2 regions of the Bacillus sp. LQ16 genome follow, and region 1 is predicted to be linked to the other one. Evidence: riboswitches for the same ligand, from Rfam matches in the RefSeq annotation. Region 1 holds a riboswitch; the other holds the start of a gene.
What was found. Region 1 has a riboswitch for S-adenosylmethionine ahead of AC3EMB_RS07500 (YezD family protein). Riboswitches for the same ligand answer to the same signal wherever they lie in the genome.
Positions count from the first base shown of each region.

Region 2: it holds a riboswitch for S-adenosylmethionine, as region 1 does, so the genes downstream of both, AC3EMB_RS01100 (peptide ABC transporter substrate-binding protein) here and AC3EMB_RS07500 (YezD family protein) in region 1, are expected to answer to the same signal.

Region 1 covers NZ_CM173491.1:1,475,589-1,483,405, reverse strand. The annotation lists gene AC3EMB_RS07535 (sirohydrochlorin chelatase) at 1-445, opposite strand, end outside; gene cobA (uroporphyrinogen-III C-methyltransferase) at 447-1,223, opposite strand; gene AC3EMB_RS07525 (DUF3906 family protein) at 1,308-1,508, opposite strand; gene AC3EMB_RS07520 (nitrite/sulfite reductase) at 1,519-3,141, opposite strand; gene cysC (adenylyl-sulfate kinase) at 3,290-3,901, opposite strand; gene sat (sulfate adenylyltransferase) at 3,914-5,050, opposite strand; gene AC3EMB_RS07505 (phosphoadenylyl-sulfate reductase) at 5,089-5,793, opposite strand; gene AC3EMB_RS07500 (YezD family protein) at 5,881-6,024, opposite strand; SAM riboswitch class I at 6,097-6,205, opposite strand; gene lysA (diaminopimelate decarboxylase) at 6,321-7,637, opposite strand.
Region 2 covers NZ_CM173491.1:185,379-208,100, reverse strand. The annotation lists gene AC3EMB_RS01195 (TatD family hydrolase) at 1-757, opposite strand, end outside; gene AC3EMB_RS01190 (YxeA family protein) at 1,494-1,850, opposite strand; gene AC3EMB_RS01185 (YitT family protein) at 1,989-2,825, opposite strand; gene AC3EMB_RS01180 (PH domain-containing protein) at 2,944-3,273, opposite strand; gene AC3EMB_RS01175 (LacI family DNA-binding transcriptional regulator) at 3,435-4,412, opposite strand; gene AC3EMB_RS01170 (DUF3948 family protein) at 4,718-4,813, shown strand; gene AC3EMB_RS01165 (lysophospholipid acyltransferase family protein) at 4,886-5,491, opposite strand; gene AC3EMB_RS01160 (DUF3948 family protein) at 5,829-5,924, shown strand; gene AC3EMB_RS01155 (YrzO family protein) at 5,985-6,125, opposite strand; gene AC3EMB_RS01150 (DMT family transporter) at 6,147-7,115, opposite strand; gene AC3EMB_RS01145 (LysR family transcriptional regulator) at 7,243-8,109, shown strand; gene AC3EMB_RS01140 (DUF3948 family protein) at 8,364-8,465, shown strand; gene AC3EMB_RS01135 (substrate-binding domain-containing protein) at 8,531-9,451, opposite strand; gene modA (molybdate ABC transporter substrate-binding protein) at 9,612-10,418, shown strand; gene modB (molybdate ABC transporter permease subunit) at 10,424-11,098, shown strand; gene AC3EMB_RS01120 (GRP family sugar transporter) at 11,399-12,250, shown strand; gene pnuC (nicotinamide riboside transporter PnuC) at 12,318-12,968, opposite strand; gene proC (pyrroline-5-carboxylate reductase) at 13,155-13,958, shown strand; gene AC3EMB_RS01105 (aldo/keto reductase) at 13,960-14,793, shown strand; SAM riboswitch class I at 14,946-15,050, shown strand; gene AC3EMB_RS01100 (peptide ABC transporter substrate-binding protein) at 15,183-16,823, shown strand; gene AC3EMB_RS01095 (peptide ABC transporter substrate-binding protein) at 17,228-18,868, shown strand; partial or broken gene AC3EMB_RS01090 (hypothetical protein) at 18,910-19,114, opposite strand; gene AC3EMB_RS01085 (YusW family protein) at 19,288-19,755, shown strand; gene AC3EMB_RS01080 (peptide ABC transporter substrate-binding protein) at 19,780-21,390, opposite strand; gene AC3EMB_RS01075 (ABC transporter ATP-binding protein) at 21,404-22,177, opposite strand; gene AC3EMB_RS01070 (ABC transporter ATP-binding protein) at 22,174-22,722, opposite strand, start outside.

The sequences.
Region 1 (7,817 bases):
AGGCGATCCATTTTATATCTTGTAATACTTCAGGATCACTACTTCCTCTTGCAACGAGCAGAAGGGTCACTTCAGCCTTCCCTTCCTTTTCAATACCACTTCCGTTATATACTGATTTGATAAGTGTTTCTGATACACCAAACGGATTACCATAAGTCACTTTAACATTCGGATATTGATTCTTGAGCTTTACCAATTCAAATGGAATATCTTTCTTCACATGACCTGCCGCTAATAAAAAAACAGGGATGGCAATAATCTCCGTGGCCCCACGCTTCACACATGTACGAAAACCATCTTCAATAGAAGGATTCGCTAACTCTAAAAAACAAACTTCTTGAATATTCGCTTCTATACGACTCATACACGATGTAATAAATTGAATCGCCTCTTCTTTCGCTGTCTTCAAACGACTTCCATGACATATATATAAGACGGCTTTCATTTTACAACACTCCACTTACTTGATAAGCATTTTCCGTTTGCTTCTCAAACCAATGGATTTTTTCTCTAAAACGGACAACTTCTCCAATTACAATCATGCTCGGATTTTGAATTTGCTCTTTTTTCGCAACATCTACAATTGTTCCTAATGTCCCAACAACTGTACGTTGCATAGACGTCGTCCCCTGCTCAATAATAGCAGCTGGCGTACTTTTATCTTTTCCATGCTTCATAAGTTGCTCACATATGTAGGGCAAATTACTAACCCCCATATATATCGCTAAAGTCTCTACACCTTTCGCTAAACTTTCCCATTTCACTTCTTCTTCAGCACCTTCTTTCCTATGCCCAGTCACAATAGCAAAACTTGCACTTGCATCACGGTGCGTCACTGGAATACCAGCATAAGCAGGTGCAGCTATTCCAGATGAAATACCTGGGACGATTTCAAATGGTACACCTTGCTTTGCTAATGCTTCCGCTTCTTCTCCCCCTCTACCAAATACAAATGGATCGCCGCCCTTAAGCCTCGTTACTACTTTCCCTTTTTTCGCATACTTAATAAGAAATGTATTAATTGTTTCTTGCTTCATCGTGTGATAATTCGGGAGTTTCCCGCAATAAATTAAATCCGCGTCAGGCTTTGCGTGTGAAAGCAGCTCTTTATTCACAAGGCGATCGTATAAAATAACATCTGCCTTCTCAATACATTTCAACCCTTTAACAGTAATTAAATCTGGATCGCCAGGACCCGCTCCAACAATATAAACCTTCCCCATCATCTCTCCTCATTTCTACTATTAAAATGAAACTTCCATTCGTATATAAGAATGGAAGTTTTTATTTTTTCGTATTACTAATCTCTACTCATGAATAACAAATGCTGCACCTTTTCGAATCTTCTTTTTTTCAAACAAAGAAATCTCTTTTACCTCTGGCAACGGTAAAAAATGTTTTTCAAGCTCAATCTCCGCAAGCTTAAATGCCTGTTCTTCACTTTGAGCAACAACAACAATCGGAACAATATCACTCACTAATACAGCTTCAAATCGATATAAATCCATATTGTCCCCCCTAAGACGCTATGACTTCTTCTAACACGTTATTTAACGCTATTTGTAATGTGTCTACACCAACACGACCTACAAAATCATAAAATGTTTCGGCTGGTAATTTATTCTCTTTGAAATAACTTATAAATGATGCGAGTACATCAGGTAAATCCTCGCCATCTATTTTTCCTTTTAACTTTTGATTGTAGGCACCGCCATCTAACAACGTTCCACCTACATATATCTCAAATGCTTCAACAATTCCCTTTTCCTTCGTTTTCATTTTCACCCCTTGTAACCCAATGTCAGCAATTTGACGTTGACCACATGAATTCGGGCAGCCTACCATATGAATTCGAACTGGAACATCGAGTGCAATTTGTGTATCTAAGTATTCTGCAATTTTTCGTAATCTTTCTTTCGTTTCTACTAATGCAAGATTACAATATTCAATACCGGTACATGAAACCGCATGACCAATAAATGATTTTGGGCTTGCAGATATCGCTTCAAACAACGGTTCACTAAGTAATCCTTTTACATTTTCCGGAGGAACGTTCGGAATAATGAAATTTTGTGAATTACATGTACGAATTTGTCCATTTCCATATTGCTTTGCGATTCTTGCAATCTCAAACATTTCTTCTGCATGTAAACGACCTACCGGTACATTAAAACCTACATATTTTAATCCCTCTTGTTTTTGGTCTTGAACACCATAAAAATAGCCTGCATTCCATCCTTTGAGTGCACTTTCCCCTTTACTTTGTAAAGGCCCTGTATACTCTATTAGTTTCTCTTTAAATTTCTCTGCTCCCCAGTCCGCAACAAGAAATTTCAAACGGGCTAAATGACGTTTCTCACGATATCCAAAATCACGGAATATAGTAGCAATCGCAATTGCCACTGCCTTCACTTCTTCTGGTAAAACGAACACATCTAATTCATCAGCTAAATATGGACGGGCTGATAATCCTCCGCCTACTTTTATATGAAAACCAACTTTTTTCTCACCATCTATTTCTTTCGTAGCAGGTGTAAATGCAACACAGTTAATCTCTGCGTTTGCTGAGTTATAAATATTAGAACTAATAGACATTTTAAATTTACGTGGCAAATTAGAAAACTCTTCATTATGTTGGAAATAGTCATATACCTCTTTCACAATATGTGTCGTATCAAATAGTTCATTTGCATCAATTCCAGCAAGCGGATTACCTGTAATATTCCGCGTTATATCACCACAAGCCCCCGCTGAAGATAATCCAACTCTTGCTAATCTTTTAAAAATATCTGGTATTTGCTGAATTTCTAACCAGTGAAACTGAATCGCCTGTCTCGTAGTAATATCTATTACATCACGTCCATAATCCTCAGCGATAGAAGCAAGTACTTCTGCCTGCGCATTTGTAATAATCCCTGACGGAATATTTACCCGCATCATAAAATAACCAGCTTCTTTTGGACGTTGTAAATACAATCCCGCCCATTTAAAGGCATCCCACTCTTCTTTCGGAATAGATTCAAATCCATTTTCCGCATAGTAAGGAATATCATTAAAAATTTCTAATCCATCTTTTTCTAATTTATTTTTCTCCGTTTGATTTAGTTTTTCATTGTTAGCCCATACTTTTTCATAACTCATTTTTAAATCCCCCTATATAAAGTGAAACTTTAATCAGTAGAGTTTTGTTCATCCCACGCTGATTATTAGCCTTAACCAATCGGGTATTTACGGGCAGCCCGACCCCCACCTAACTTCCTTGCCCCAATCGAACTTTGAGGTAGGAATTTTACTTCCCGGCAAATAGCGGGATAAAACTACGCTCTTGTAAGTACTTCACGATTTGTTCTGCACATTCTTCAATAGAATATTTGTGCGTTTCTACAATTAATTCTGCTTGCTCTGGCTCTTCATAAGGCGAATCAATACCTGTGAAATCCTTAATATCACCTTTTCTTGCCTTTTTATAAAGCCCTTTCGGATCACGTTTCTCACACTCTTCAATCGGACACTTCACAAAAATTTCAATAAATTCATCTGCCGCTAATAAATCTCTTACTTGTTTGCGGTCTACTCGAAATGGTGAAATAAATGCTGTAAGGACAACTGTTCCTTGATCTACAAATAACTTTGCCACTTCGCCAATACGTCTTATATTTTCCATGCGATCACTTTCAGAAAATCCTAAGTCTTTATTTAAACCGTGGCGAATGTTATCCCCATCCAGCACATAATTTCCAATATTCTTTTCAAACAGTTTACGAGCGACCGCATTCGCTACTGTAGATTTACCCGAAGCTGATAAACCAGTAAACCAAATTACAAAACTGTGATGTCCATTCTTCACTCTTCTCTCATCTTTTGAAACCGAAGCTGTATGCCAAGTAATATTCGTATCCATCTCGTTCTCTCCCTATTCTGTTACTACTTCTTTTTTTAAACCTTTAATTAGCACTTCTACTACTTCTTTACGACTAAATGTACTTGGCGGAATCTCACCGTTTCTTAATAATTCTCTTACTTTCGTACCTGATAAAATAACATGATCTTCTTTTCCGTGCGGACATGTTTTTGTTGAAGCCATCGCTTCACATTTCGTGCAGTAAAAACTATGTTCAAAGAATAGTGGTGTAATGCCTAACTCTTCTATCGTAAAATTCGTGAAGATTTCTTGCGCTTCGTATGTTCCGTAATAATCTCCTACTCCGGCATGATCACGTCCTACAATAAAGTGGGTACATCCAAAATTCTTTCTTACTAACGCATGAAATATCGCTTCTCTTGGTCCTGCGTAACGCATTGCAGCAGGAAATACACTTAAAAAGACACGATTTTTCGGATAATAGTTTTGAAGGAGTACTTCATAGCTTTCCATTCTTACATCAGCAGGAATATCATCCGATTTCGTTTCTCCAACGAGTGGATTTAAAAAGAGACCATCTACAATTTCAAGAGCAGATTTTTGAATATACTCATGGGCACGATGTACCGGGTTTCTCGTTTGAAATCCGACTACTGTTTTCCACCCACGTTTTTTAAATTCTTCTCTCGTTTCAATTGGGTCTAAATGATAAGAAGGAAATTGATTATTTTCAAAGCGTTTTGTTAGAATAATAGTTCCTCCAACGTAAACGTTTGGTCGTTCATATAATTTTTTCACTCCTGGATGAGCCTCATCCGTTGTTTTATATACAAGTAACGCTTCTTTTTCTTTATCTGGTACGAAAATATCTTCTATTTTAATAGCACCATATATATTTCCATTGTTGACAAGCTTTACTTCCTCTCCGGTCTTCAGGCTTTCTGCGACTTCTTCTGTTACCGGTAATGTAATTGGTATACTCCACACACTACCATTTGCTAAACGAAGCGTTTCTACGACTGAATCATAATCTTCCTTCCCCAAAAAACCAGTAAGCGGGCTATATCCACCTGTCGCCAATAGTTCTAAATCACTTAAAGCAATGTTGTCTAATTTAATTTCTTTTTCAATTTGTGATATATCATATGTCTCATCTATACGGTTTACTAATTCGTTTACTGTGCTCATTTTCTATATCCCCTCTTAGCTTTATTTCAAGATTCATCTTATTGATAATGAAGACCACATTCGGTTTTCACTTTCCCAGCCCATCTACCATCTCTTGAATCGCCACCATCCCCTACAGGTAAAGTACATTTCTCACACCCAATACTTGGATAGCCAACATCATGCAACGGGTTATACGGCAAGCTATGTTTGTATACATATCGCCAAACTTCTTTCCACGTCCAATGAATAAGTGGACAAACTTTAATAGATTGAAAACGATGATCTTGATTTATAAACTTTGTATGCTTACGTGTTTCTGATTGTTCCCTTCTTAAGCCCGATATCCATGCTTTTTCCACGACTAATGATTTTTCTAAAGGTGAAATTTTTCTAATCTTACAACAAAGATTCGGATTGCTCTCCCACAGTTTTTCACCATGCAACTTCGCCTGTTCATCAAGTGTAAGTTCTGGCTGCTTTTCTATAATATTCAATGAAGGAAATCGTTCCCTCACTCTTTGAATTAATTCATATGTTTCTTGAAAATGAACATTTGTATCCAAAAATACAACTTTAGCAGATGGATTTACTTGGTTTATAAGGTGCAGCAATACCATACCTTCCACCCCAAAGCTACATGCGTAGACGATTTCATCTTTATACTCTTCATAAGCCCAATTTAATACTGATAAAGCGCCTTTTGTTTCATCTTCTTCCGAAAACGAAACAACATTTTCTTCCCACGTTTCATACGTCAACATGTTTTTTCCCCCTGTAAAAGCAAAAAGACGGTTTTAACCTAATGAAAATAGGTTAAAACCGCCTCTAGTTTTTCTAGTCAGCGCTTTTCACTTTAAACGTACTTTTTCACTTTTCTCTAACTGAATTACTTTTCCATCTTGCACAACAATTGTAATTGAGCCATATTTCATATCAGCAAGCATCGCTTCAATCTTCTCGGATACTTCATCAAAATGTTCCCGTACACCCACGCGAACAGCCCCCCTTTTTATTCATAAAAAAAATCTTTCCCATTTCGAAAAGACTGTTCGGTAATATATTTTACCTTATCTTTCAAAATGGATTCCATTTTGCTGGATTTAGCACCTTGCTTTCTATAAGCAGGTTGCCGAGCTTCTTCGGGCCAGTTCCCTCCGCTTCTCTTGATAAGCTTTGTATTTGTATTTTATCACAATTCTGATTTTTTTCAATCCTAGTTTTCCGATATATTTTAATTATTTTATTTTACAAAAAAGGAATTGCCCATCCGAACAACCCCTTTTTCTATTTAAACAAGCTCTTTAATACGTATGCGATCGTTCCCAATAATATTTTCATATGTTTCGCGTTCCACAACTACTTGCGATGTTCCGCCTTTTGCAAAGACAACGGCTGGTCTTCGAATCCGATTGTAATTATTCGCCATCGAGTACCCGTAGGCTCCTGTACAGGAAACTGCTAGTAAATCAGCAGAAGCGACTTTCGGTAAATGAATATCCCAAATCAACATATCTCCGCTCTCACAACATTTCCCCGCAATCGAAACGAGTTCCTCATTCTCATCATTCCCTCGATTCGCTAACATTGCTTCATAACGCGCACTATATAAAGCAGGTCTTAAATTATCTGTCATTCCACCATCGACTGATACATATTTCCGAATACCAGGAATATCTTTCACAGATCCAACTGTATAAATTGTTGTCCCAGCATCACCTACAATGCTACGGCCTGGTTCAATCCATATTTCTGGCAATGGATATTCACATACAGTAAATTGTTCTCTCACTGCACTTGTTACAGCTCGCACATATGTCTCAAGAGTTAACGGTGTATCCGACTCTGTGTAGCGTATTCCAAATCCCCCGCCTACATTTAACACTTTTACTACATAGTTTGTTTGCTCTCTCACTTCTTCTAAAAATTGGCGAAGAACTTCAATCGCTCGAACAAAGCCAGCTGTTTCAAATATTTGCGATCCGATATGTGAATGAATCCCTAGCACATTATAATTGGATTTTTGTAAAGCAAATCCAATTGCCTGTATCGCTTGACCGTTTGAAACGCCAAATCCAAATTTCGAATCATCTTGGCCTGTTGTAATATATTCATGTGTGTGCGCCTCTACTCCAGGCGTTACACGAATTAATATGTTCACAAACTTTCCATGTTGCATCGCTAAATCGTGTAAAACTTCTAATTCAAAGAAATTATCTACGACAAAACAACCGATATTCGCCTGAAGAGCCATCACTATCTCTTCTTCTGTTTTATTATTTCCATGAAAATGAATACGTGATGCTGGAAATCCTGCTTGGAGCGCAGTATATAATTCTCCTCCAGAAACAACGTCTAATGACATATTCTCTTCACGAGCTACTCGGCACATCTCCATGCACAAGAACGCCTTGCTTGCATATGCTACTTGATAAGAGAAACCACTTTCTTTAAAAGCACGATGAAATGCTCGGCATTTTCCTCGAATAGACTCTTCATCGTATACATAAAGTGGTGTTCCGTATTGCTTTGCTAGCTGCGTCGTATCGCACCCTCCAATTTCTAAGTGTCCTTGCCCATTAATTCGGCTTGTGCCGTGTAAATACATTTAAATTCCTCCCTTATTTCCTCTAAAACTCATAACCCCAATCTTCTATTCATTGCAGCACGCTTTTAGATAGACAAAAAACGCGCGGAACAATGTTCACACGCGTTTCTTATTAGGAAAAATATATATTGAAAAAATAAACGAGTTGTTATCTCCTCAAAATAAGAAACCGCATCAACA
Region 2 (22,722 bases), 1.3 Mb from region 1:
TCAAATAAAATTGACTTGTATTTTCATATATTGTTTTTGCGACCTTATCAATGGATATGTTTTTTATAGAACTAATTTCCTTTAATACCTCTCGAATCATTCTTGGGTGCGTTATAACATCCTCTTGAAATTCCCACGGACCATCTGTTTCTACCATCATATATTCAAGCGGATAATACGAAACGATTTTTCTAATCTTCTCCTTATGTAAAACATCCGGTGTAATCGAAATATAATAACCATTTCTCATCATCCGTTTCATTGTTTCATCGCTTCCTTTAAACCAATGGAAGTGTGCACGTGAAACTTTATATTTCTCTAGCAAATCACATACAATGTCAGCATCTTCATAAACTGCGTGTAATACAATCGGCAAATTATACTTACTAGCTAGTTCTATAAATTTTTTCAATACAGCTATGTATGGATCTGCAGCAATTCTTTCATCTTCTTTTCTCAAATAATAGGGCAAACCTACTTCACCAATCGCAACAATTTCCTCTGCGTTCTGTTCAATAAGTTGATAAATCTGTTCACACTCTTCTTTATGAATCTGTTGCTCTGGATGAAACCCTATCGCTGGATATATAAAGGGATACTTCTTCGCTAAAGATAACGTTTCCTTACAAGATTGATAATTCATAGATACCGCAATAAGCCCCTTTATTTCTTTACTATTTTCCACCTCTTTTAGTAATCTGCTCTTCTCTTCATCCTTATATTGATCAACATGTATATGACTATCAATCCATTTCATCTTTATGCCCCCATAAAAAAAACAAGAAAGGACTTCCTTTCTTGTTTTAGCATCTATATTATTTAACAATTAAGTTTGTTATGATATCAAATAATCCAATACACACTACGGCAACAGTAAAGTAGCTACAGAAATCTTTAATTGGTAACTTCACTACTTCTTCTTTACGCATCCCATTTTTCTCCCTTCTTACTAGATCCCTAATTATTTTTCTATCTGTATCTATTATGCAAAAAATATGACAAATTTACTATCGAATTAACTTACGTAAACCTTACAATGTTGTAAGGTTTAAAAAAGATCCCCATCTTTATTCAGATGAGGATTATTAAAAATTAGTTGGTTTTTCATTCTTCATTACAAACAGAAAGTAATACATTGATACTTTCTAGTTACACTATATGAAAATTACTATCTTTTAACTATCGAATTACATTACAGAAGGCTTACATGTTTGTAAGTTATGTGTAATGTAATTCGATAGTTCTCCTTACTTATATTTCGTACAATAAAGTTAGAAAGTAAGCCAAATAAGAAGAACAATCACATAACCAAATTACATTGCTAGTAGCTACTCTTCTTATACCTTTCACCCATGCTACTACAATGTACCCCCTTCCCCTTTATATAACAAAAAAGCCTTAGTCTATATGGACTAAGGCTTTTTTGTTAACCTTAAAAATACCCTTACCCAGTATTTTTATTTTCGACAAAAAATAGCTGGGGGTATATTTCGCTATCTCACCGTTAAAAGTTTACTCTTCGCATTTATAGGAATATTTGCAACCTCAATCTCTTCAATGGACTCACCGTAACGCCCTTTTGCAAAAACCTTTAATGCTTCATCTCTCTTTAACATATGCTTAACCGTTTTCTTTATTTTCTGCTCTCTACCACGTTCATCGAATGCAATAAATTCATATTCATACCACTCATCACCGATATGCTGACCAATTGTATTCACAACCGTATAGTATTCTTTCGTCTTATAAAATGGATTATATTTATCGATAACCGGTCCAAGTTTCGTAGGCAGTAACATTACTACTATCACTATCATCGCTATTATAGTAGTGATCATTTTTTTCTTCATAATAAACATTCCTCCTCTGCAGGATATATATACATCCATTTTAAAAAGGGGGAATAAAATCTACTATTGAATCTCATTACATTACACTTACATTTTTGTAAGAATTAAAAAAGGTGAACGAATTTACTCGTTCACCTTTTAGCTTGCTTTAAAGCCACCGCCAAGTACATCACGTACATCATGTATAACAACGAAAGCATCTTCATCTACCCGGCTAATAACTTGTTTTAACTTAACAAGCTCTTGTTTATTAATAACAACATATAAAACTTCTTTATTTTTACCAGTATATCCGCCGCGCCCTTCTAATACAGTAACACCGCGTGTCATATTTTTCGTAATAGCTTCACGAATTAAATCTGGTTGATTCGAAATAATCGTAACAGCCGTTTTTGTGTCCATTCCTTCTACAATGAAATCAATCACCTTCGCTCCAATGAACACAGCCACAAGTGTATACATCGCCTTTTCTTGCCCTATTATAAATACAGAACCAGCAATTACAACAATATCAATAATTAGTACGCCTTTACCTACACTCCAACCTAAATATTGATTTGCTAACTGAGCTAAGATTGCTGATCCTCCCGATGTACCTCCGGCTTTGAACATACAGCCTAATCCAATGCCCACAAATAAACCAGCAAATAAAGCTGCTAATAATGTATCACTATTTACATGATACTCAATATGTTCTGTAACGTATAAAAACAAAGATGTTTCTACAATCCCTAAAATTGTATAAATCATTGTTTTCTTATCAAAAAATTTATAACCAACAGCTAGTAAAATTGCATTTATAGCAAAGTTCACAATTCCTGGTGACCAATCAAATAAGTAGTACGTAACAACCGTTAAACCAATAATTCCACCTTCCGATAAACGGTTTGGAATTGCAAAGTAATTAATACCAATTGCGAATAATAATGAACCAATTGTAATTAGTGTTATTTCCTTTATACGTTGATTAACCATAGTTCATACCCTCCCCCCATTTGACATTGTATCACTATCTCCTAGAGGTTTAGAAGTGGTTTTTATTCCGCATTTTCCCTCTTAAAAATTGAAATATTATGTTTAAACAGAGGGTTGATTAATTATTCATATTTGCTCTAACTGCACGGACAAATCGCTCCACATTCCCTTTCTGAATATACTTAGCGCGAATGGTTTCATGACTACAAGTAAATTCAAAATACGGATGAAAATCTATGCTATCTATATGCAAATATGAATACTCTTTAAATGTTGAAGAATAGTACGGAAATTTCCCGTAAAAAAGGAGACGTCTAGTAGTGGCAACAAAAACCCCATGTTGATACGATAATATAAAATTATCCTTCTCAAATATCCCTACCACAAAAGCCAGAATCTTTTCATCATCATCTACATACTTTTTCATACTCGATAAAAGTTCATTCATGCATATTCCTCCAAATTCTATTCACTGCATTAACACTTGAAAAGAATCCATGGATTATTACAGACCGGTTTAACTCCTTTATAAAGTATGAAACGCGTTTCCTGTCAAAGATATTTCAAAAAAATAATCCGTTATGCGATTATACACATAACGGATTACGATTAAACTGTAGAGCGTTCCACAAGTTCGTATGGAATTTCCAGCTTTTCTTGTTCAGAACTCTCGTCATTCACTTTTCTATGCAACATTTCAAAAGCAGTTTTCCCTATCTCCTTTAAATTTTGATCAATAGTTGTCAATTGTAACACTTGCGAGATAGGTTGATTATCAAAGCCAATAATCGCTAAATCCTCAGGAACTTGAATCCCTAATTTTTCAACCTCTGTCATAACCCCAATCGCAACTTCATCACCTGCTACTATTAATGCTTCAGGAAGATCCTGCATCTCTTTTAACTTATGAGCCACTTTTACACCATCTTCTAGTGTAAAACATTCTGTAAAGATCCATTCTTCATTAACCTCTTCGTCTATAGATTGCAATTGCTGTTTATAAACATCAAAACGTTTTTGGCTACTTGGCCCTAATTTCCTTCCCGTGCAATAACCAATTTTTTTATAACCTTTCTCAATCAAATAATCCATTCCTAATTGAAAGGCCGCTGAATGATTCGTATATACACTTGAGATGTTTGAAATATCATTGTCTTCACAAGCAATTATTGCGCCGTAAGAAGCATACGGTTCTATCGTTTCCCAATCATTTGCACGTGAACAAATAATAAGACCATCCAATTGTTTTGTTTTTAACATATGTAAACTTTTCATTTCTTCTTTTTTATTATAATTCGTTTGGCAAAGTAGCACCCTGTAATTATGCGCTAACGCAGTCTCCATCATTCCGCTCACCATCGCATCAAAACACGGATGATTAATATACGGTAAAATCACACCAACAATATTCGTTTTTCCTTTTGATAAATGAACAGCATTTGCGTTTTGCGAGTAATTCAATTTCTCAACTATCTCTATAACCGCTTTCCTTTTTTCTTCACTTACATATGGGTGATCATTCAACACTCTCGAAACAGTCGTAACTGAAACTCCCGCCATCTTTGCAATATCTTTAATATTAGCCATTCACTCACCTCTACCTTTAACTTAATGAATCTCATGAACATATGTCAAATCTTCTTATCATTACACCTTCATTCGTTTCTCTTACAAAAGTGTAATTTTTCTGTAAGCTAATTCGATAGTTACTTTCCGCAACATTTCATACAATGGAGTCAGAAACAGGGTAACAACTATTCGAAAAGGAGCGGATTAATATGCTGAACAAAATGAAAACGAACAATTTCTTAAATACAATGGGCATGGTATTTTCCGCTCTTATCGACGCAAAAGCTGTTGCTTCTACATTAAACAAGTAAGGAGAATATATTATGAATAACATCACTTTTAACAAATTAGATTTTTTAGGACTAGCTAGTGGCTCGCTTCTTCTTACTGCTTTTATTTACGCCGCTACGCTTGTATAACTTTGTGTCCCCTTTCCCCTTTATTATAAATAGTAATAGAAAAGACGACCGTCTATGCCCGGTCGTCTTTTCTTATTTTTGATTTGATTGCAAAGCTTCTTTTAACTCCTCAAACTTCTCATTTAATTGATCTGTCATCATTTTCATAGCGGTTTTTCGATCTATTTGTTCTCCAGCCTCAATTTGAATTGGATCTCCAAAAATCAATTGTGCCTTTTTCCCCTTTATTAATTCTTTTACACTTGATGGACCAACATAAGCTGCCGGCACTAAAGGTACATTAGAACGCATCGCAATTGTCACAGCACCCGCTTTTAATGAAACATCTTCCGCTGATCTTGTTCCACTCGGAAAAATCCCTACTACCTTTCCTTCTTTTAATAAACGTGATGGAATTTTAAGTGTACTTGGTCCTGGATTCGCACGATCTACAGGGAATGCATTTACATTTTTAAAGAACCAATTTTTGAATTTCCCTTCAAATAATTCTTTTTTGGCCATGTAATGAATTTGAGTTGGATACATCCCTGTAGCTAACATTAATACATCCATAAAACTTGTATGTGTACATGCAACAACATACGGTCCACCTTCTGGTAGCTTTTCTCTTCCTTGTACTTCTACTTTCCCAGCTGTTTTAAATATATATTTCAACAAAAATGTAATTGGTTTATACATTTATTTCGTTCCTTTCTAAACATCCGAAGTATAATCATATTCTTATAATAATTATAACACTAAGTTTTAGGAGTTGGTAATAAAATTAAGGATGAATTGTTAAATTTCAATTCTTACAAAAGTGTAATTTTCTTGTAAGCTAATTCGATAGTTACTTCTTACTATATTTCATACAATTAAGTCAGAAACAGGGCAACAATTATTCGAAAAGGAGTGGATCAATATGATGAACAAAATGAAAACGAACAATTTCTTAAATACAATGGGCATGGTATTATCGGCTCTTTTCGATGCAAAAGCTGTTGCTTCTACATTAAACAAGTAAGGAGAATGTATTATGAATAACATTGCTTTTAACAAATTAGATTTTTTAGGATTAGCTAGCGGCTCTCTTCTTCTTACTGCTTTCATTTACGCTGCTACGCTTGTATAACTTTGTGTCCCCTTTCCCCTTTATATAGAAAAAGACGACCGTCTATGCCCGGTCGTCTTTTTAATTTTTTCTTTCTTTCAATTCTTTTAAAAGCTGTATCAGCTCAGCTTGTTGTTTTATCTTTTTACGACCATTTCGATTAATTGCTGCAAGCTCACAGGCAACTCCGACGGCGAAGAAAAACAATAAACTTTCTAACATGTGAAATCCTCCATTTGCCTATTAAACAGCTTGACGTAATTGCTCTTCTTGTAAAACTCTCTTATTTATATTTTCTTCTTTTCTCTGACAAACGTTATTGCGAATAAGCGCTGCAATAACAAGTACAGTCCCTATAATATCAAACATTGTGATCTGATACCCTTGCATCATCATAATAACTAAAGTCGTAATTGGTACAAAATTAATAAATAAAATCCCATTAATGGATGATAAAATTTTCACACCATAGTTCCAAGCAAGTAGCGCTACAATACCTGGCAATGTCATCATAAATAACAAATCGTACTTCACAATAGAAATCGTTCCCATACTAGGAACTGAAACATATCCAAGCGACGTAATAATTACCGTTATAATTCCTGTAACAGTCGTACCGAATACACACGTCAACGTAGAATAACGTAATGTTGACCAATCACTACACATTTGACCACCCATCGTATAAATAACCCAGCCTACAACACCAATAAATATAAATGCTAATGAGAACATATTATCTTTCAATGTTACAAAGAAACTCATGTCACCTTTTGTAATAACAAACACAGCTCCTACAAAAGCAATAACCATACTCGTTATCATATACTTCTTCGGTTTTATATGCTTATATCCCCATAAAATACAAATAGAAATCATCGGCATAAGTGATTCCATAATGGAAGCTACCATTACACCCGACTTACCCATTAACATTTGCCCTAAAAATATGAGGACATTATATACTGTAAATGCCATCGTTCCAAAAAAGACGAGTAACTTTCCTCTTCCCTCTAAACGAAATGCCTGTTTTCCTTCTTTCATTAACAACAATACAATCAGCATTATCGCCACTGCTCCATAACGAATAAGAGAAAAATAAAATGGATCTATGTATTCTAGCGCATGATCAGCAACTGGAAACATCGCTCCCCATGACATACTCGCAATTAAACACGCTAAAGCCCCTATTATCATTTGACCTCTTCTCACCGCAATCCCCCGTTTCTTTCTATTTGCACAAAGAGAATTGTAAAAGAAAAAATATATCACGTAAAATGATTCAAAATGATGTTAACTATCATTTATAATGATAGTTAACATCAAGGGGGATTACAAAATGGAATTACGAGACTTACAAATCTTTAAAAGCGTTGCCGACCAGGGTAGTGTAAGTAGCGCAGCAAAGGAATTAAATTATGTACAATCAAATGTAACTGCACGTATTAAACAACTAGAAAACGAATTAAAAACCCCACTCTTTTACCGCCATAAACGAGGAATGACTTTAACAGCTGAAGGAAGAAAAATGCTCGTTTATGTTAGTAAAATTTTGCAAGATGTCGACGAACTAAAACAAGTATTTTTAGATAGCGAAACACCCTGCGGTATATTAAAAATCGGTACAGTCGAAACAGTAAGTACACTGCCTACCATTTTATCTTCTTACTATAAAAGCTATCCGAATGTCGATTTATCATTACAAGCGGGTCTAACAGAAGAATTAATTAGAGAAGTACTTGATCATCAATTAGATGGCGCCTTTATATCAGGTCCTATTAAACATCCACTAATCGAACAATACGATGTTAGTACAGAGAAATTAATGCTTATAACACAAAATAAAGCCTTTCATATAGAAGAATTTACAACAACGCCTCTACTCGTTTTTAACCAAGGATGCGGATACCGTTCCAAACTAGAACGTTGGCTTAAAGACGAAGGTTTGCTACCAAAAAGAATTATGGAATTCAATATATTAGAGACAATATTAAACAGCGTTGCACTCGGCCTCGGAATTACACTCGTACCACAGTCTGCTGTCCATCATCTTTCTAAAGCAGGTAAGGTACATTGTCATGCAATCCCTGAAAAATACGGCAGTATTTCAACGGTTTTCATACGCCGTAAAGATAGCTATATGACGAATTCAATGCGTAGTTTTTTAAAAACAATTGAAGAACATCATCATATCAATATGCTGTGAAAGACATTCTTACATGAATGTCTTTTTTTCTTACAAAAGTGTAAGTCTTTCGTAAGCTAATTCGATAGTTGCAAGTGGACATATTTCCTATAATTAAGACATAAGCAGGGCAACAACAATTCGAAAAGGGGCGGATACGCATGATGAACAATATGAAATCAAATAAATTTTTAAATACAATGGGCATGGTGCTATCCGCACTTGTCGATGCAAAAGCTGTTGCAACTACATTAAACAAATAAGGAGAGATTATAATGAACAACATTACTTTCAACAAATCAGACTTTATCGGACTTGCAAGTGGAGCTACTCTTCTTACGGCTTTCATTTATACACTTGCTCAAGGTCTTGTTTAACACTTTGTTTCCCCAAACCCCTTTATATATAGAAAAAGCTGCTCGTCTTATAGACAAGCAGCTTTTTAGTTTGTTTCATATATAATTTGACCTGTTTTCGTAATATCATATCCGCCAATTGCATTTAATTCATTATGAAATTCTTCCGATTGCAGAATGTCTTTCACGACTTCAATCAGCTCTTCATTTTCTTTATTCTTCAAAATTACTAAATCATACTGTTCTTTCATGATTGGAATAAAGTCCACATTTACAATTTGCGAAAACTTTTCTGAACCTACTCCTACATCAGCTTTTCCATTTGCAACTTGCGTGGCAACACCCAGATGATTCGATTCTTCCCATTCATATCCACTAATATCAGCTTTATTTAATTTTTGGATTCGTAATTGTTCATCCACTAACACTCTAATACCAGAACCCTTTTCTCGATTTACAAACTTTATAGTGGATCCAGATATGTCGGCCCATGTCTTTATTTTCTTCGGATTTCCTTTTTGGACATAAAATCCTACATTTCTGGACAATAAATTAATCATAATACATGGCTGGCCTACTAAAATGCGTTTTACATAAGGAACATTATATGTACCCGTTTCACCATCAAACAAATGCAAACTAACGATACTTCCTTCTCCTTGATACATTTTCACTAAACTTGTTAAGCTACCTTGATACGCCCTTAAAACATTAGAACTTGGCAAACGATTTTCTATACGTTTAGCTAACATATCTAACGTTAGTTCTTGACCACTAATAATACACGTGTTCAAGATACTACTACCATCGTTTTTTACAGGAGTAACTTGTACCTTTCCTGTTTTCATTTGTTTTATATATTGATCTAAATCTGCTGCATCAATGCGCATCTGTCTACCAACTCTATAAGAAGGAAGTTCTCCTTTTTTAATTAAGTCGTATACAGTTAATTTTGATACTTTTAATCGCTTTGCTACTTCTTCCGTTGTGTAGGAATGATGATCCATAGACGATTCCTCACTTTCTTCTTTCATTGTAACAAAGAAAAGAATATTTCTCCTATTTTTTAAAAATAGATATATGTTCAAATTATATTCAATTATAACTAGTTATATTTAGTTATATTTAGTTATAATTAGATGTGTCAAAACGAAAGGGGATTTTTTTATGAATAAATTTACATTACGTTCGATTGGGGCACTTATACTTTCTTTTCTTCTTATATTTAGTGTTGCATGTATAAACGGAGATAAGAAAGAGAAATCAACTGCTAAAGAAGGAAAAGCAGTTGAACTTACTATCTCAGCTGCTGCAAGCTTACAAGATGCATTAAAAGAAATTGAAAAACAATATAAAGAAAAAGAACCAAATATTAAACTTTCTTTTAACTTCGGTGCTTCTGGAGCACTTCAACAACAAATTGAACAAGGTGCACCTGCTGATTTATTCTTCTCTGCTGCAGAAGATAAATTCCAAATCCTTGTAAAAAAAGGATTCATTAATGAAAAAGAAGGGAAAAATCTTCTTGGAAATGAACTAGTTCTAGTCATCCCTAAAGATAGTTCTCTTACAAAATTTCAAGATTTAAAAGATGAGAAAATCAAAAAAATCGCACTTGGTACACCTGAATCTGTACCTGCTGGCAAATATGCAAAGGCCTCTCTAACACACGAAAACCTTTGGAATGATGTTCAAAATAAAGTCGTATTTACAAAAGATGTTCGCCAAGTGTTAACATATGTAGAAACAGGGAATGTCGATGCTGGTATCGTATACAAAACAGATGCTCTCATTTCAGATAAAGTAAAGATTGGTGAGGCAGCAGCAGCTACTTCTCATGAGCCAATCCACTATCCTTTAGGTGTTATAAAAGAATCTAAACATAAGAAAGAGGCGAATTCATTTTATGAGTATTTGCAGTCAAAAGATGCACAATCTACCTTTAAGAAATATGGATTTACAGTCCTGTCGTAATTACTATGAGCATTGATGCTATTATATCGCCTGTCTTTCTATCTTTAAGAGTAGCTGCGTGTGCCACTATTCTCGTTACAATTTTAGGGACGATTGTCGGACGAGCACTAGCTCGCTCCTCATGGCGATATAAAGTACTATTAGAAACCATATTTTTATTACCAATGGTACTTCCACCAACTGTTATCGGCTTCTTTCTCATTATCATCTTTGGAAACAACAGCCCGATCGGAAGGTGGGTTGAATCATTATTTCAGCAGTCTATTATGTTCACATCTACCGCTGCGATCATCGCTTCTACAGTTGTTGCATTTCCACTTATGTACCAATCAGCGAAAACGGGATTTTCTATCGCAAATGTACAAATTGAAGAAAGTGCTCGTGACCTTGGCGCAAGTGAATATCAAGTTTTTCTGCACGTTACACTTCCGCTCGCATTTCCTGCATTACTAAGCGGGATGATTTTGAGCTTTGTCCGCGCGCTCGGTGAGTTTGGTGCTACACTCATGTTTGCCGGGAATATCCCTGGTAAAACACAGACAATCCCGACTGCAATTTACATGGCCATTGACGCAAGTAATATGCAACTCGCCTGGACACTTGTGGTTATCACTATTAGTATGTCACTCCTATTTCTGCTATGTATTCAGCTTATTAACAAAAGAATTACTAACCCTTAAAGCAGCTTTTTTGGAAGCTGCTTCTTTATTTCTTAGGAAATAAAATATACCACCGGGAAATAACTGAATTTTACCTCTTATTTAAATATACATTTTATTTGAATTCACTTTCTAAAATAGGCAATTTCCTGTTATTATATGGAGGTGTTTCAAAAAATGAAGAAATGAAAACGCATTTATATCGTGAATTCTTCATCCTGTTTTAGCGATCGGTAATCTTCTACTCTATTAGTGGGGCATTACCGATCGTTAGAACGATATGTAACTATATTGGTATAGCAAACCGAAGGGAGTTTTGTAATGGACATTTTATTAGCGCTTCTTCCTGCAATTGCATGGGGAAACATCTTATTAGTAAGCGTAAAAATGGGCGGTGGTGCATATAGCCAAACGGTAGGTATGACAATCGGTGCTCTATTCTTCGCAACAATTATGTATGTATTTACTCAACCAGCTTTAACAATGACAGTCTTAATTGTTGGGTTTATTTCAGGTTTATTCTGGGCTTTAGGACAAGTAAACCAATTAAAAACAGTTGAAAAACTAGGTGTTTCAACTACCGTAACAATTTCTACTGGTATGCAACTTGTTGCAACTTCTATCTTTGGGGTTATCGCTTTCCGTGAGTGGACTACTACTACAACGATTATTCTGGGAACGATTGCAATCCTATTAATCGTAGTTGGTGTTGTATTCACATCACTAGATGATAAAGAAAATGCTCAGCCACCAGGACAATTGAAAAAAGGACTTCTTACTTTAATTGTTTCTACTTTCGGCTATCTTGTATATGTAATTATTATTCGTTGGTATAATATCGATGGTTGGTCTGCTATTTTACCACAAGCAGTTGGTATGTTTGTTGGTGCGGTTGTACTGACATCTAAACATAAACCATTTAACAAATATGCAATCCGTAATGCTTTATCTGGTTTACTATGGGGAACTGGAAACTTATTCTTACTTCTTTCATTACCACGTGTTGGAGTAGCAACAAGCTTCCCATTATCTCAAACTGGAATCGTTATCTCAACATTCGGTGCGATTGTATTCTTAGGTGAAAAGAAAACAAAACGTCAATTGATCTTTATTGCACTAGGTAGTGTTTTAATTATCGGCGGCGCTGTATTACTTGGTATGACAAAAGCATAATCTTATATTCTATTAGTAAACCCCTGAAGCATATGTACTTCAGGGGTTTTTTAATTCTAATTATTTTCTAGATATAATTATTTGTATGTTCTTGCCCCTTATAATTGCTCTTCCACTCTAGCAAACCAGCTACACATATAAAGAGATTAATAATAGCTAATATTAGCATGACGTATAAACCAGTAGAAATATAAATTACAATGCTAACTACGTTATATAAAATCCATAAATGCCAGTTTTCTAATATTTTTCGACTTAACATAAATTGAGCCACTAGTCCCAATACGGCATTTAAAGCGTCTAAATATGGACTTGTTGACTCTAAATAACGGACTTGATAATAACCCCAACCAATCCAAGCAACTAAAATAAAACTTATATAAAAAGTCCACCCTTTCAAATCTAAACGAACTGTTGCTTTTACTTCTCCCTCCCCACTTTGTGCAATCCAATAATACCAACCATATACATTAAATATAAATTGAAAAGCGGCTAATACTGCCATTGCATATAAACCTTGTGTAATAAAAATGTATAGAAATACCGCAACAGTAATCATGCCAAATAAAAAATTGGATACTTTTTCTCTCGCTAATAACCAAACATTAATGATTCCCATAATTGATGCGAAAATTTCAATATAACTCGATTGAATATACAATCCAACTAATACACAAATAATACTAGAAACAAGTAAAAAAAGTGGACTTCTAACCATATTTATCTCTCCCCAGATGTGTAATAAATTCCCTATCACCAGTATAAGGAATAGCCCTTTCCTTTACCATGAATTTCCTCCTTCTCATTATCCATTCCATCTACGGTAAGTCTTTTCTTTTTACAAAATTCTCTTAAAGATGATATCGTTTTTATAACATATCTCTACTAGAAAGGAATAAAGGATATGCCTAACAAACATCGAATTTTATTTATTGGTGCTGGTCGTATGGCAGAAGCTATATTTTCCGGATTACTTAAAACAAGCAAAGAATACATCGAAGAAATTATCATCTCTAACCGAAGCAACGTAGAAAAGTTAGAACAATTACAAAGGCGATATAATGTGTCTATTACAACGGATTGGAAGCAGCATATTACATCTGTCGATACGGTTGTTTTAGCAATGCCACCTTCTGCTCATGAAGAATTATTAGCTGAGCTATCTCCGTTAATATCAAATCAACTTGTCGTAACAGTAGCAGCTGGCATTGGACCATCTTATTTAGAAGCTAGACTCCCAAAAGGCACACCTGTTGCTTGGATTATGCCTAATACAGCTGCTGAAATTGGAAAGTCTATCTCCTTATATACAATAGGACAATCAGTAGCCGAGATGCATCAAGAAACCCTGCAACTGCTTTTAAGAGGTATTGGTACTTCGCAACTTTGTACTGAGGAAGAAGTTCATCAGCTTACTGCAGTTACTGGAAGTGCACCAGCCTTCCTTTATTACTTTGCTGAAAGCTTAATTGAAGCAACAAAAAGTTATGGAGTCGATGAAGAAACCGCAAAACATCTTGTCATTCAAATGATTTCTGGCTCTGCTTCTATGCTTGAACAAACGCAAAATCCAGCTAACCTTCGCGAACAAGTAACAACGCCAGGTGGTTCCACAGCTGAGGGTCTCAAAACTTTATACGAATATAATTTTTCAGAGGCAATTCAAAAAGCAGTAGAAGCAACAAACAAAAAAGCTAGGGGGAAATAATATGATTTTAACAAGTTTAAAAGATTATACAACATTACATAACGGTGTAAAAATGCCTTGGTTTGGTTTAGGTGTTTTTAAAGTAGAAGATGGTTCAGAAGTAATTGATTCTGTAAAAGCAGCAATTAAAAATGGCTACCGCAGCATCGATACTGCAGCAATCTATCAAAATGAAGAAGGCGTTGGACAAGCGATTCGTGAATCCGGTGTTTCACGTGAAGAATTATTTATTACCTCAAAAGTATGGAATAGCGATCAAGGATATGAAACAACACTTCAAGCATTTGAAACTACATTAGAGAAATTAGGTCTAGAATATTTAGATTTATATTTAGTACATTGGCCTGTAAAAGGGAAATATACTGAATCATGGAAAGCATTAGAAAAACTTTATAAAGATGGCCGTGTTCGCGCTATCGGTGTGAGTAATTTCCACATTCACCACTTACAAGACGTATTTGAAATTGCTGAAATTAAGCCAATGGTCAACCAAGTGGAATATCACCCACGTTTAGCACAAGAAGAGCTACATGCATTCTGTAAAGAACATAATATCCAGCTTGAAGCTTGGTCACCATTAATGCAAGGACAACTACTAGATAATCCAACGTTACAAGAAATTGCGACAAAATATAATAAATCAACTGCGCAAATTATTTTACGCTGGGATTTACAAAACGAAGTTGTAACAATCCCTAAATCAATTAAAGAACATCGCATTATTGAAAATGCAAACATCTTCGACTTTGAATTAAGTGCTGATGATATGAAAGCAATTCAAGCTTTAAATGAAGATCGTCGCGTTGGTCCAGATCCAGATAACTTTAACTTCTAGTAGAAAAACCACTGCCATATGCAGTGGTTTTTCTGTTTAAGAAAACTGAAAATTTAAACTATATTCCATTTGGTTGACACTTCATTATTCAAGGTGTAAGATTTTCAATTATCAAAGAAACACAAAAATTAATAAAATTCATTCGTTTACTCATTGTATCAAGAGAGGTGGAGGGACTGGCCCTTTGAAACCTCGGCAGCAGGTTCATTTTGAATACTGTGCCACTTCCTGCAAGCTTTATGCTTGAAAGATAGAATGAGGGACTTCGTTTATATACGGGTGCATAACTTGTACGTAAAAATCCCTCTTTCTCAATATGAAAAGAGGGATTTTTTATTTTTCATTTCCCTCATCATCATCCAAACTTAATTATTTAGGAGGAAAATCAAATGAAAAAGAAGTTTGTACCCGGTATTGCATCAGTTGTAGGAGTAAGTATTTTATTAACTGGTTGCGGTAGTTATAAAAACGAAGCAAGCGGAGCAAATGCAAAAGACGAGGCACCTAGCAAACAGGTTTTAAACTTATCTTCACCTACTGAAATACGAACAATGGATACGGCCCGTGCTACAGATACTGATTCTGGTCAAGTAATGAGAAACGTATTTGAAGGTTTGTATAATCTTGGTGAAGGTAACAAACCTGTTCCTGGTGTTGCAAAATCTCATGAAGTAAGTGGCGATAAAACGAAATACACATTCCATTTGCGAGATTCAAAATGGTCAAACGGCACTCCTGTTACAGCGAAAGATTTTGTGTTCGCTTGGCAACGTGCCGTAGATCCAGCAACAGCCTCTGAATATGCATTTCTATTCTTTGATATTAAAAATGCAACAAAAATTAACAACAAAGAACTTCCAGCCGACCAACTTGGTGTAAAAGCAGTTGATGACCATACGTTTGAGGTAGAATTGGAGCGTCCTGTTCCGTATTTTATTAGCTTAACAGCGTTCCCAACATTTCTACCAATTAACGAGGAATTCTTTAAAGCACAAGGTGATAAGTACGCTTTAGAAGATAATACAATCTTGTACAATGGAGCTTTTACACTAAGCGATTGGAAGCACGAACAAAGCTTTAAATTTAAGAAGAACCCTACCTATTGGGATAAAGATACTGTCAAACTAGAAGAAATCAATTTTAACGTCGTAAAAGAAAAATCAACAGAAGTAAATTTATTCGAGTCAAAACAATTAGATCGTATAAAACTAACATCTGACTTCGTTGATAAATATAAAAAAGATGCTAACTTTAAAGAACGTCCAAATGTAGGCGTACAATTTTTACGCATGAATCAACAAAACAAAGTACTTCAAAACGTTTCTGCACGCCAAGCAATCGATCAAACAATTGATAGAAAATCCTTTGTAAATACGTTATTAAATGATGGCTCTACACCAACATTTGGTCTCGTTCCAAAAAACTTTGCAAAAGGACCTGAAGGAAAAGACTTCCGTACTGCAAACGGCGATTTAACAAAAGTTGATACAAAATCTGCACAAGAATTATGGAAAAAAGCTAAACAAGAGCTTGGTTCTGAAAAGATAACATTAGAATTATTAACGAGTGATGCTGACCTTGATAAGAAAACTGGTGAATTCTTAAAAGGGCAACTAGAAAAGAATCTAGATGGATTAACAGTAAATATAAAACCGCAACCGCGTAAGCAACAAGTTTCGCTTTTATTAAAAGGTGACTACGAAATCGGAATTGACGGCTGGAGCCCTGACTTTGCGGATCCAATTACATTCCTTGAGCTATTTACAACGAATAACCCTTATAACTTAGATCATTACTCTAATAAGGAATTCGATGAAACAATAGCAAAAGTGAAAACAACTTTAGCTGGTGATGAAAAAGCTCGCTGGGAAGCATTACTAGAATCCGAGAAAATATTATTTAAAGACTCTGTTATCGCTCCTCTTTACCAAAAAGGCGAATCTTATTTAGAACGTTCTTATGTGAAAGGAATTGTGCAAGTAGACTTTGCGGGTCAATTAAACTTCAAGTGGGCAAAAATTGAAAAATAAAGTAAAACCGTAATAAGTGGGGGTTCTTCATCCCCACTTATTATTAGCCCACATCAATTGTTTTTTTAGCAAAATATATTAAAAGTAGGTTCTCTCACACAAGAGAATCTACTTTTTTAATATATTATTCCAAGAAATTAACATTCTATTTTTATTATTGACATATAGTTCTTTCCAGTGTTAATATTCTAAATAATCAAAGAAACAAAATATTTCACCATCAAAATATAATGTCTACTAAGTTGAAACATATAACGATAGATTATAGCTCGACATGTATATACATATAGAACACCTGATTACCTATAAACAAATATTTATAATAGGTTCCATCTCCTTCTATAGCCACTTCAAGACATGGACATTATGACGTTACGAACAACACATTTAGGGAGGAACGAACAATGAAGAAAAAAGTTGTACCTGTTGTTGCATCTGTTTTAGGGGCAAGTCTATTACTAACTGCTTGCGGGGGAAATAAAGATAATGCAGGCGGAGCGAAAGCAAACGATAAAGTACCTGATAAACAAGCAATTAACTTATCATTCGCTTCAGAAATTCCAACAATGGATGTTGCAAAAGCAACGGATGGGGAATCCATGAATGTAATGCGCAATGTTTTTGAAGGCTTATATGCAATGGGAGAAGATAATAAACCGATTCCTGGTGTTGCTGAGTCGGTTGACATTAGTCCCGATAAAACAAAATATACATTCCATCTGCGTGATTCAAAATGGTCAAACGGTACTCCTGTTACAGCAAAGGACTTCGTCTTTGCTTGGCAACGTGCCGTAAATCCTGATACAGCAGCTGAATACGCATTCTTATTCTTCGATGTACAGAATGCGAAACAAATAAACCAAAAACAATTACCAATTGATCAACTAGGGGTCAAAGCTGTTGATGACAAAACGTTAGAAGTACAACTAGACCGTCCTGTTCCTTACTTCTTAAGCTTAACGACATTCTCAACATTCTTGCCAATTAATGAAGAGTACTTAAAGTCTCAGGGCGATAAATACGGTTTAGAAACAAATCATTTAATTTACAACGGTGCTTTCACATTAGATAACTGGAAACACGAACAAAGTTTCCAATTGAAGAAAAACCCTAACTATTGGGATGCTAAAACGGTAAAATTAGAAGAAATCAACTTCAATGTCGTTAAAGATAAGTCTACAGAAGTGAACTTATATGATTCAGGACAAATTGATCGCGTTGCTTTAACTGCAGAGTTTGTTGATAAATATAAGAGCGATCCAAACTTCAAGGAACGCGCTGAAGTCGGCATTCAATTCTTACGACTAAATCAGAAAAATGAAACATTAAAAAATCAACATGCACGCCTTGCTATTAACGGCGCAATGAATAAAAAGGCTTACGTAGAAACAATTTTAAATAACGGTGCTATTCCAGCTGAAGGAATGGTTCCTGCGAAATTTGCAAAGAGTCCAGAAGGCAATGACTTCCGTAAAGAAAATGGAAATCTAGTCAAGGATGATGTGAAAACAGCGAAAGAAAACTGGAAAAAAGCAAAACAAGAACTTGGTACTGACAAAGTAACAATCGAACTATTAACAAGTGACAATGCTTTAGCTAAAAAGACTGGTGAATATTTAAAAGGTGAATTAGAAAAAAACCTAGATGGATTAACAGTGAATTTAAAACCACAACCACGTAAACAACAGTTGAAACTACTATTAAGTGGTGACTATGAAATTGGTATTGACGGCTGGGGCCCTGACTTCGCTGATCCAATTACATTCTTAGATTTATTTACAACAGATAGTGCTTATAACTTCGATAAATACTCTAACAAAGAGTACGATGAGCTAATTCATAAAGTGAAAACAGATTTAGCTGGCGATGAAAAAGCACGCTTTGAAGCAATGAAGCAAGCTGAAAAAATTCTATTACAAGACGGCGCTGTCGCTCCTTTATACCAACAAGGTCGTTCTTACTTACAACGCTCTTTCATTAAAGGACTTGTAACGACTGACTTCGGCGGTGAATTTAACTACAAGTGGACAGAAGTTGCAAAATAACAAAAGTAAAAAGGTATCCTACGAAGGATACCTTTTTACTTTTATACAACTTTAACTACAGAGCTTCTTCTTCCCTTTACCATTCCTTTTATAGCTAAAGTCTTCACTGCTACTAATTGTGTAACCAATACAATAGCTAATAATGAAATAATATTTCTCTCTAAACTAACTCCTCCGAATATTATTGTATAATAGCCATTTGCTGCATATGTTACTTGAAATGGTTTGATACGTTTTAGAAAGCATTTCAGTACCTCCCTCACAACTTCAATTTACCATATACATACAAATCATTTTTGATTTAAATTGCGGATTAATCCTTGAAGCTACAAGTCAAAATTTTATTTTCAACACATACATAATTACATGATTTTAGGAAAAACTTGTATAGAACAAATTTACATAAGGAGGAATTTATAATGAGAATTTTACTATCAGTTTTATTAGCTCTTATGCTAGTACCTGCATTAACAGGATGTAAAGCTCCTGCAAAGGAAGACACGACTTCTAATAAAAAGACTACAGAAGAGGCGAAGAATGAAGCCCCTGCTGATTTAAAACTAAATTTCAATGAATTCGATTTAAAGGCAGACTACCAAGATACTAAGAAAGACTACGAAGCAGACTATAAAAATGTAGCAGCTGATAAAAAAATGGAAGCAAAAATTGAAGATCATAAAGCAGATGTAAAATTAACAGGAGATGAGGCTATCACAAAATTAAGCCCACTTCTACAAGAATTAAAATTTGATAAAGATACTGCTGACCAAGAAGTAATCGATCAAGTAGTGAACGTGTTCAAACTTGATAAAGACTACCAAAAATTCGATTTAGAAGTTGTCTTCTCTGATGGAACGAAAAAAGAATATAAAAGAGAAATAAAATAAAGAAGTAGGCAATTGCCTACTTCTTTATTTTTTAATTTTTGCGTATCTTAGTTCTGGACTAGAACCGATAATGAACTGAACACCAGATACTGATGGTTTTTGTAAATATGAAGCACTTGGGAAAATAATTGGGATTAATGGTGAATCTGTAAACATAATATCTTCCGCTTTATGCAATAAGTCAAAACGCTTATCTTCATTTTGTTCAACTTCTGCTTCCTTCACTAAAGCATCAAATTCTTTATTATGCCATTTTGCATAATTGTTTGGACCATCACCTGCATATAAATCTAATTTAGTAATTGGGTCTAATAGAGAACCGCCCCATCCCATATATGCTAATTGGAAATCACTTTGCTTATATGTGTCGATGTAACTCTTCCACTCTTTATTTTCTAATTTAATATCTACGCCCAGATTTTTCTTAAACATTTCTTGCATTGCTTCTGCTACTTTTTTATGTTGTGTATCTGTAGTGAATTTTAATGTTACTTCAGGTAATGTAGACCAGCCTTGTTCTTTCATGCCTTCTTCTAATAATTTTTTCGCTTCTGCTGGATCAAATTTAACGTAACCACCTTTTTCTTTACGGAAATCACGCCCACTTTGTGTTTTTGCTCCTTCTGGAACGAATGCATTTGCTTCTTGTGCATTGTTTTTATACAGTTTTTCAACAATAAACTTACGATCAACTGCTAAAGAGAATGCTTTACGTACTTTCGCATTTGTGAAAGGCTCTTTTTCTACGTTAAACGAATAAATATAAGATGAAAATCCTGCAACACGTTTATATTCTTTATTTCCTTTTTCTTTTTCAATCATCTCTTGTGGTAAACCACTTAGTAAATCTAATTCTTTTGATTTAAATAATTGATACGCTGTTTTAGAGTCTGGAATAATACGAAACTCAATTTCTTTTAATGTTACCTTTTTATCGTAGTATTCTTTATTTTTTTGTACTGTAATACCCTGGTTATGCTTCCACTCTTTTAACTTGAATGGTCCATTCGTAATTAACTCTTTTGGATCTGTTTTTAATTTATTATTATCATCAATTGATTTTTTAGATAATGGAATGAATAATGAACTTGCTAATTTCTGTTTAATAGAAGCAACTGGATGTTCAAGAGTTACCTTTAATGTTTGAGGATCAACGACTTGAATACCAACTTGTCCCTCTTCACCTTTTCCAGTATTATATGCCTCTGCCCCTTTAATGAAATACATTTCTGTCGCATTCATAGAACCCGTTTTCGGATTTAATAATCGCTTCCATGCAAATTCAAAATCATTTGCCGTAATAGGAGAACCATCTGACCATTTAATATCTTTCTTCAAATGGATTGTATATTCAGTTCCATCAGCATTTACTTCTTCTTTCTCTGCTAATTCATTTTGATATTTCCCATCACTATCTTGCGTATATAAACTTGAAAACAACTGCCCAATGATATAACCTGACGTGCTATCTGTTGCAATAGCAGAATCAAGTGTGTATGGATCACTACTAATATTCGTTACTAATCGATCGCCTTCTCCCTTACCAGCACTCGCCTTTTGCGTCTCTTTCTTACCGCAAGCGACCGAAGTAATCGCTAAAACAGTCATAATGATAAACAGTAAAAACTTCTTCATCCTACATTCTCCTTTAACCCGAAATTTTTGGTGTTGATGCTAACAATGTTTTTGTATAAGAATGTTGTGGATTACGGAACACTTCGTCCGTATTTCCAAATTCAACAAGTTCTCCTTTATATAAGACAGCCACTTTTTCACATAAATAGTGAACCATCGGCAAATCATGTGCGATAAATAAATATGTATAGCCTTGTTCCTTTTGAATTTTTTGCAGCAGATGTACAATTTGAATTTGCAATGAAACATCTAATGCTGAAATTGGTTCATCAAGAATCAATACTTCTGGCTCACACAATAACGCTCTTGCAATAGCAATTCGTTGACGTTGTCCTCCGCTAAATTCGTGCGGATAGCGATCGATATATCGTCTATCTAATCCCACACGTTCTAGCGCATCACCTGCTACTTTATCCTTTAATCCTTTATCACCTAAACCGAATGAAATATAACCTTCCGTTACGCTATCGCGTACTTTCCAGCGCGGATTTAATGCTGCTGTGGAATCTTGAAAAATGAACTGTACTTTCTGTAAGAAATCACGTTTATGAGCTGCCTTCAACTTGTGAACGACTTGACCGTTATAATCAATTTCACCAGACGTTGGGCTCTCGATCCCAGCTATGAGCTTACCAAGTGTTGTTTTTCCTGAACCACTTTCACCAATAATGCCAAGTGTTGTTCCTTTCGGAATAGAAAGTGATATGTCTTTTAACGCTGTGATTTTTTTACTTTTACTTCCATACGTTTTCTTTACTTGCTTTATAGTAATTAAATCTGTCGTCATGAGGCATTCACCTTCTCTTTTGATTTCGCTTTATTATGCTCTAGAACATGTTGCCAACAATGTGAACTATGCTCCTTAGAATATGTGGTTCTCTCTGGAAAACGATGAATACATTCTTTTATCGCTACTGGACAACGATTTACAAAAGGACAACCAAAGCTATTTAATGTTTCAATGGAAGGTGTGGTTCCTTCTATAGCACGTAATACCTTTTCAGAATCATCCATATTCGGAATTGCTTGTAGTAAGCTTTTTGTGTATGGATGTTTAGGGGAACCTATCACTTCCTCTATCGTTCCTTTTTCAACGACACGTCCCCCATACATAACAACTACTCGATCAGCTACTTCACGTACAAGTGCCAAATCATGTGTAATTAATAAAATACTCGTATTTTGTTTTTCTTTTCTTTCTTTTAATAGCCCCATAATTTGTTTCTGAATCGTTACATCTAACGCTGTTGTCGGCTCGTCTGCAATTACAAGCTTTGGGTGACAAGCAAACGCAATTGCTAAACAAATACGCTGCCTCATACCTCCGCTTAA